DNA from 2 places in the Lysinibacillus parviboronicapiens genome. Region 2 is predicted to be linked to the other one. Evidence: predicted binding sites of a transcription regulator. Region 2 holds the regulator's gene; the other holds the start of a gene.
What was found. The regulator Rex, encoded in region 2, represses fermentation and respiration genes when NADH is low (regulators of the CRP and FNR family bind a similar motif). The targets are predictions, from matches to a motif close to TTGTGAAATATTTCACAA.
Positions count from the first base shown of each region.

Region 1: a site for Rex is predicted at 3,092-3,109, ahead of C9J31_RS20540 (cytochrome ubiquinol oxidase subunit I). Genes of this name have one in related genera too.

Region 1 is NZ_CP073713.1:4,240,414-4,244,817, forward strand. It holds gene rlmD (23S rRNA (uracil(1939)-C(5))-methyltransferase RlmD) at 1-134, opposite strand, end outside; gene cydS (cytochrome bd oxidase small subunit CydS family protein) at 338-460, opposite strand; gene C9J31_RS20535 (cytochrome d ubiquinol oxidase subunit II) at 473-1,498, opposite strand; gene C9J31_RS20540 (cytochrome ubiquinol oxidase subunit I) at 1,495-2,841, opposite strand; gene C9J31_RS20545 (diacylglycerol kinase) at 3,236-4,150, opposite strand; gene C9J31_RS20550 (thioredoxin family protein) at 4,298-4,404, opposite strand, start outside.
Region 2 is NZ_CP073713.1:4,358,891-4,363,294, reverse strand. It holds gene C9J31_RS21055 (ABC transporter ATP-binding protein) at 1-1,036, opposite strand, end outside; gene C9J31_RS21050 (redox-sensing transcriptional repressor Rex) at 1,284-1,919, shown strand; gene C9J31_RS21045 (twin-arginine translocase TatA/TatE family subunit) at 2,070-2,255, shown strand; gene tatC (twin-arginine translocase subunit TatC) at 2,273-3,091, shown strand; gene C9J31_RS21035 (CPBP family intramembrane glutamic endopeptidase) at 3,301-4,065, opposite strand; gene groES (co-chaperone GroES) at 4,238-4,404, shown strand, end outside.

The DNA.
Region 1 (4,404 bases), 120 kb from region 2:
TCTGTCGTTTCGTTGGGAAGAGCGCCTTGAATAAATAACGGATAGCCATCGACTTTAGCCACGCCATTACCATCATGTGTTAAATCTTCTATATAAACTGTGAGTCGATCATTCTTTTTTACGGGTGCTGACATTCGAACATCCTCCATTTCAATCTCCTTATTGTAGCATGCAGTGGCGGATGAAAAAAGAACAAGACTTGAATTTCTTAGGTATAGCTGGAAAGTAAATCTAACGACCTGAGCGTTATGAAGCTCTACCCGAGCGGTCCCCACCATCATCCGAGCAGTGAATAAGCTATACGTTCATTTACATAACTAGAGCTAAAAAAGAGCCGCTATTCGCGACTCTCTCCCACGTTTTTCGTGGCATGGCGGTCTTTTGGTGCCCACCAAAAAGCAACTACAATGCCGATAATAACGACTATAAACGGAGCATAAAAAATAATAAACTTATCCATAACCACAACCTCCTATGCGTGATTGTCTTCTTTTCCTGTTACATAATTTTTGTTGAACAAGAATAGTTTCAACAATAAATACAAGGATGGAATGAGCAGACATAATCCTAAAATAAAGGCAATGATTAATGCAATCGCCATTTGTGTGCTCGTAAAGCCATCATAAATTGTTAAGTATGGATACAGTAAATAAGGATATTGAGCAATACCGTACGCAAAGAAGGCCACTGCAAATTGTGCAATTAAAAGCCCTACAGCAAGCCCGTAATTTTTACGCATCCATAATAATCCCACCGTAATGATAAATAGTATCGCTGAAATAGCGAACATCCACCATAAATTTACCATATGGCTATAACTTTCTGGATTGATGGATTTCATTTCATACATGATTCCAAGTGCACTAATCATTAAAGGAAGGGCCCAAATAAGGGCATATTTTCGCATTAAATTTGTTGCTTCCTTATCATTTGCCTTATGGGCGTACCACGTTAAGAACACGGCTGATATATACAATACCGCGGCAATACTCAGGACAACGATGCTCCAAGCAAATGTACTAGTATACAATGTAAAATAATTCAGCACTGGTTGTTCATTGACAATATCCACATAGCCACCCCCTGCAATCGCAAAGACAACAGAAAGTGAGGCGGGAATGAGTAAACCTGCCACACCATACGTTAGTGTGTAACCGATATGTCCACGTGAACCATATGCCTCAAACGCATAGTAGGAGCCTCGAATTGCTAACAAAACCAACGAAATACTAACGGGTATAAGTAATATTGTTCCATAATAGAAGGCTGTTTGTGGGAAAAATCCGACGATCCCAACAAAGAAGAATACTAAAAAGACATTTGTAACTTCCCACACCGGCGATAAATACCGTTTAATAATATTCGTCAAAATGTGATTTTTCCCGATGAGTAAACTATATGCATTAAAAAATCCTGCGCCAAAATCTATTGATGCAACAATCACATAGCCAAATAAGAAAATCCACAATACCGAAATTCCTAGTATCTCTAGTGTCATAGAATATCACCGCCTTTTTCAGAATGGCGATCTTCAATCTCACGTTCGATTGGGTTCTTTTTAAACATACGAATCAATACGACGATACTCCCGATGCCTAAGACAGCATATACGCCTGAGAACAAGAGCATCATTAGATCCACATGATCGCTTGTTGTAGCGCCTTCTGGTGTACGCATCAATCCGTATAAAATCCATGGTTGACGCCCAACTTCCGCAAGCCACCAACCCGCTTCAATCGCAATAATTGACAGCGGACCGCCAGCAACGATAATCCAGCGATACCATCGTGCATGGATGAATTGCCAACCACGTGCTTTCCCTAACACATAAAGTAGTGATACTAACATCATAAACATGCCAATAAAGACCATGATATTAAATAAATAGTGAATATACAGCGGAGGGCGATCCTCTTCTGCAAATTGATCTAAGCCGATAACTTCTGCCATTGGATTATTATGCGCTAAAATACTTAAAGCATAAGGTACTTTAATGGCATATTTAACTTCCCCATCCTGCATTATTCCAAGTAAGATAAGTGATGCTTTATCTTCAGTTTCAAAATGCCACTCAGCTGCCGCTAATTTTTCTGGTTGGTATTCTGCTAAATACTTTCCTGAGAAGTCACCGATAATGGCTGCTGCTATTGAGAAAACTAAACCAACTTTCATAAGTAATAACAATGCTTTTTTATGATATATATGATTCGAACCTTTTAACATACGATAACCTGCAATGGCAGCTAAAACAAATGCTGCTGTCATATATGCTGTAACAAGTACATGGGCTACCTTTGTTGGCATAGCTGGGTTAAACATCGCTATAAAGGGTTGAATATTAACAAGCTGCCCGTCAACAATGTCAAAACCTTGTGGTGCGTTCATAAACGCATTCACAATGGTAATAAATACTGCCGACATGGAAGCACCAACTGCAACTGGAATCAGTAACAGCATATGCTTTTTCTGACTGTCGAAGCGATCCCAAGTGTATAAGTATATGCCTAAGAAAATAGCTTCAAAGAAAAATGCGAACGTTTCCAAAAATAGAGGTAAAGCAATTGTTTGGCCTGCTAGTTGCATAAAATTCGGCCATAGTAATGATAATTGCAAGCCAATCGCAGTTCCTGTTACGACTCCTACTGCAACTGTAATAACGAAGCCTCTCGCCCAACGTCTCGCCAGTAAAATGTAATGCTCATCATTCTTTTTATATCCAGTCCATTGCGCAATCATGATCATTAACGGTACTCCTACACCTATCGTTGCGTAAATAATATGGAACGATAAGGTTAGTTCCGTTAATGCCCTACTCCAAAAGACTGCTGATTCATTCACCATTTCTTTGCCCTCCTAACTTCCAAATACTTTGCCAAGTATAGAAAGTAGCATTATAATTGCAACGCCAAAACTTAACCACATAAGCTTTTTTTCTTGTGACTTATACAAAGGCAACACTTCCTTTCCCTTTCCCTTACCCACATTTTCCACTATTGCAACGAAAAAAACCTTTATAATGGACCGAAATTTCGGCCTATTATAAAGGTTTCAAATATTGTTCATGTAATATACGCACATTCGCCAAACATTTTTCTTAATTCGTTCACAATCCCCAATTTATAGAGAATTGATGATGTCTTGCTGTATCTTTACCTGTCGTTCGGTACTTTGCATTGATAAACAATGAACCAGATATTATGGTTTAAAGGACTTTTTAGGCAGCCCCACTGATAAATTAAATACGGTCTTCCTCACGAATATCTTCTATAGGTACAAATATTTCAATATGGCGCTTTAAATTTTCAAAAGTTGCAGGCGCATCTCCACCATATTCCCCATCTAGGTTTAAATGAACTTCATTTTCAGTAGTTACCTTAACGACACTTGCCTTTTTGTAAATAACACGATCATCATTTAAATGTTCGCCTCTTAATGCCATTGCGGCGAGCTGAATAAATTCAGGTAAACTCACCTTTTTCAATACAAGTAATGTGAAATATCCATCATTAATGCTCGCATCAGGTGCTAATTTTTCAAAGCCACCTACTGAATTTGTTAAGCCACATAAAAACATCATTGCATCTCCATCAAATACCTCACCATCATATTCGATGCGCATATGTGATGCTTTAATAGATGGAATCATTTCAACTGCTTTTAAATAATAAGCTAGTTGCCCTAGCATCGTTTTCATTTTGCTTGGCACTTCATAGGTTAGCTCTGTAATACGCCCACCTGCAGCAATATTGATGAAATAGCGTTCTCCATTTAGTAATCCAACATCAACCGGTAACGTATCGCCTTTAATAATGATTTCAACGGCTTCATCAATATTTCTTGGAATATGCACGGCACGCGCAAAATCATTGGTTGTGCCCATTGGAATGAGACCAACTTTTGGGCGTTTTTCAAATTGACTCACACCAGAAACAACTTCATTTAGCGTACCATCTCCACCAACAGCTACAATAATGTCAAAGCCGCGTTCTACTGCGTTTCTTGCTGCATGTGTTGCATCACCTTCGCATGTTGTTGCGTGACATGATGTCTCATAGCCAGCTACCTCAAGTTTTTCTAATACTTCTGGTAGATGCTTTTTAAACGCTTCACGTCCAGATGTAGGATTATAAATGATTCTTGCTCGTTTCATAACATACCTTCCTGCTTCATTAGATTCTATTTCATTCAACGTATTATTTGTTGAAATGTTGCATTGCTTCTTCTAGAAATAACGGCTGTTAAAATACCTTCCATCACTCTAGATGAAGCTATTGTAAGCTACGATTTTAGTTACTCTTTATTGCAATGCTGCTGTAACCTGTTTTTTAAAATCTTCGTAAACAAATGACCAAAACGCCTTGTTTGTCATACTTTCTTCACGAATTTCAGCATATAGCGCTTTTT
Region 2 (4,404 bases):
AAATTTGCTTCTCCCCGTAACCAACAGCTAATCCATCAATTGACAACACATCGTTTCCACTTTGGCGGTCAATCGTAAAGCCGAAGCTAGCAGATTTTTCATCGCCATCGGGAGAGTCCATCCATTCTGTACGTTCGAGCATTTTACGACGGCTTTGAGCCATTTTTGTCGTAGAGGCACGCGCTATATTTTTTTGGATAAAGTCCTCAAGCTTAGCCTTCTCATCCTGTTGACGCTCAAACATCTTCATGTCACGCTCATAGTTTTTCGCTTTTTCGTCTAAATAGGCACTATAGTTTCCAGGATACTTTGTCACACGATGACGAGAGACTTCATAGACAATCGAAACCACTTGGTCTAAGAAATAACGGTCATGAGAAACAATTAAAATCGCGCCTTCATAGCCTTTTAAATATGTCTCTAACCATGACAGTGTCTCAATATCTAAATGGTTAGTTGGCTCATCGAGAATTAATAAGTCAGGTTTGCTCAGAAGGAGTTTTGCAAGTGCTAAACGTGTACGCTGTCCCCCTGATAGCGAGCTAATAGCTTTATCATAGTCTTCAGGATAAAACTGCATACCGTGAAGTACAGAACGAGTATCTGATTCATATTGATAACCGCCTGCATCCTTAAAATCGTGCTGTAATTGGTCATACTCGGACATAACTTTGGCGTACATATCGGCATTTTCATAAACAGCTGGGTCAGCCATTTGTTGTTCTAGGGAACGTAAAGTCTTCTCTTGTGCATGAAGCGCTTCGAAAATTGTCATCATTTCGTCCCAAATAGATAATGTAGAGTTTAGCCCAGCATGTTGTTCTAAATATCCGATTTGTACACCCTTTGGAATAATGATATCACCAGAGTCATACGACATTTGACCAGCAATTATTTTTAGTAAAGTGGATTTACCAGCGCCGTTGCGCCCTACTAATGCTACGCGATCACGGTGTTGAACTTCTAGTTTTACGCCACTTAAAATTTCATCTGCAATGAAGGATTTATATAGTTGATTGACTTGTAATACAATCATTCTTGACACCTCAATTCCTTCTTAGTGTAATAGATGGGAGATTTGCTTGCAATGTCAGTGCTTTACTTATTCCGAGCTGTCATGTAAGATTGAAACGATTTCCCTTTAGTTAGTGGCGTAATAGACGCCACTAACTAAAGGGAAATCCCCCAGTGGATGTCAAAAATTTTAATCGTATAAGCATGTTTCAAAATCAGTATTCAAATCCGCTGAGGCGAATTTGATGTGTTTATAAGGAGGAAAAAGTTTGAAACAAGATGTGAAAATTCCACAAGCCACAACCAAAAGACTTCCTCTTTACTATCGATTTATCCAAAACTTTGCACAAGAGGGTATGGAACGTATCTCGTCGAAGGAACTGAGTGAAGCAATGAAAATTGACTCTGCAACTATTCGCCGTGACTTTTCTTATTTCGGAGCGCTGGGCAAAAAAGGATATGGCTATGATGTACAGCATTTATTAACGTTTTTTAGCCAAACACTTGATCAGCATGAAACAACAAAAGTGGCGTTAATTGGTGTAGGGAATTTAGGTAATGCGTTATTAAAGTATAATTTCCAGAAAAATCATAATACACATATTGTGGTTGCATTTGATTCAAAGGCACCAAAAGAGGGGAAAATGACAAGTAATATTCCTGTTTATCACCCTGATTTATTAGAAGAAAAGTATGCGGAATACGGCGCGGAACTTGCAATATTAACGGTATCACCACGCTCAGCACAAAAAATGGCTGACCGATTAGCGGCGATGAATGCCAAGGGTATATTAAATTTTACGCCAGAGCGCATTACGGTACCGGAGAAGATGCAACTGTTAACAATTGATTTGTCGGTAGAATTGCAGGCATTAATTTATTTAATACGTAATCAGGAAGAATAGAGATTACATAGAGGATTGGAATTTTTGTCAAATCACGGTGCTAGATTCAACGGTTTAAAGATATCTAGACGAAAAACTTTCACATATAATTAGTTAGCAAAATGACGAAATATGCGTTAAAATGGTGGATATAAAGAGGAGGTGGCTTTAGTGGGTGGTATTGGTCCTATGAGCCTCATTATTATCGGTGTTGTTGCTTTATTAATTTTTGGTCCTAAGAAGTTACCGGAGCTAGGTAAAGCATTCGGTTCAACTCTTCGTGAATTCAAAAATGCTACTAAAGGATTAGCAGACGATGAAGATGATGACAAGAAAAAGAAAGAACTAGATAAGTAAGTTAGGATGTTTGAGGAATGAATCCAAAAGATCTAACTGTCATTCAACATATAGAAGAATTAAGAAAACGGCTTTTCATTGTTGCCGTTTTCTTTGCGCTAGCGATGATTGGAAGCTTCTTTGTTGCAAAACCACTTGTAAAGTATATTCAAGATACAGGTAAATCATATAATTTAGAACTCCATGCATTTGATGTGACGACACCACTTGCTATATATTTTCAAGTGATTTTTTTACTTGCGTTTATTCTCTCTTCACCAGTGTTAATGTATCAATTATGGGCATTTATTAGCCCAGGTCTCCGTGAGGTAGAGCGTAAAGCAACACTAAGTTATATACCATATTCGTTTATTTTATTTATTGCCGGATTATCTTTTTCTTATTTTTTACTGTTCCCATATGTCATGAAGTTTATGATGAATTTATCTGGGGAACTTGAAATTACTCAGGTAATAGGTGTACATGAATATTTCTCATTTTTATTTAAACTTACAATACCTTTTGGTTTTCTGTTCCAACTGCCTATTGTGGTATTGTTCTTTTCACGTATAGGCTTATTAAGTCCTAATTTACTAATACGTATTCGAAAATATTCTTATTTTGCACTGTTTGTCTGTGCTGCATTGATAGCTCCACCTGAATTAGGATCACATTTAATGGTTTCAGTACCGTTATTTATGCTTTATGAAGTTAGTATCATGATTTCACGTGTTGGCTATAAGAAATATTTAAAATCAGAAGAAATTCGTTTGAAGGAAGAACAAGAGGCTGAGCAAAAGCGTCAGGTTGAAGAAGCTCTTGAGCAACAGCGCCGACAAATTGAAGAATTAAAATAATAGTTAACTCATGATAGCTCGTTGCATTCTAGATGCACCGGGCTTTTTGTTATTTAGGGGATGGTAGTTATTAAATAGGGCTCGGGTATTTCACACCGTTCTAATAATAGAATGCGCTGATAGTCTTTTATTGCTTAGCATACGTTATATTAGTACCCAGCAATAGAAAAACCGCTCGGATATTAGAAAAACCAGAGCGGTTAAAAAAATTATTGCATTTTTTCTAGTTCTTCAAGAAACTTTTGTAGTGGTTCTGCATAGAATTGTACGAGTGTCACAAATCCATTTAACATTACATGTGCGATGATTGATGTCCAGATTCTTTTTGTTTTGTGATATAAAAAAGCAAAGATCAAACCACAAATGGTATAGAGCAAGATATGTGAAAAATCGAAGTGAATGAGCGCGAAGAAAATGGCACTCACGATGGCCGCTACCCAGAAGTTCGTTGTTTGGACAAGCGAGCCAAAAATAACACGGCGGAAGACGAACTCCTCCAAAATAGGTCCAAATACAACAATAGCTAAAATAGCGATTGGGGCACCTTTGGCAATAGCAACAATATCAGCTGTGTTTTGTGAGCCGCCTTCGATGCCAAATATGGCCATTTCAATAGCTGCACCGATCATTTGTCCGAAAAATACAAGGAAGAAACCTAAAATACCCCACATAATTGTTAGTGGTATTGTTTCCTTTTTACCTTGATAGACATCCCAAAATGATTTGTCACGAGATGTTAAAATTAAACTTAGAATCAAAGCAATGGCAAAGCTAAGCGCGATATACCAACCTTGCGTTATTGGGGCCGCCTGCGCAGCAGGTAAACCCGTCGTACTCATCACAACTTTGTGGAACGGCAAAATGAGCCATCTGCCTGACAACTGCATGATAATGTAAATGATTAAAACATAAAGAGCCGTTTTTTTATGGTTAATACCTTTTAGAGAATTATTCACTGACAAAATCCTTTCCATTCATATGCTTCCTTTCTATTGTAGAGGAATATGGAAAGAAAACAAAATTTTTCGAAGTTCTGGCTTGCAAAAAAAGAAGTGATTGATTATCATAATAAATGTGTTAGCACTCATTGATATAGAGTGCTAATAAACTCTCAACAAATATTTTATTATTAGGAGGTTGTTTCACTTGTTAAGACCACTAGGAGATCGTATTGTAATCGAACTAATCGAGGTAGAAGAAAAGTCTGCATTTGGAATTGTACTACCAGATTCTGCGAAAGAAAAACCGCAAGAAGGTAAAGTAGTAGCAGTTGGGACAGGTCGTATTTTAGAAAACGGACAACGTGTAGAGCT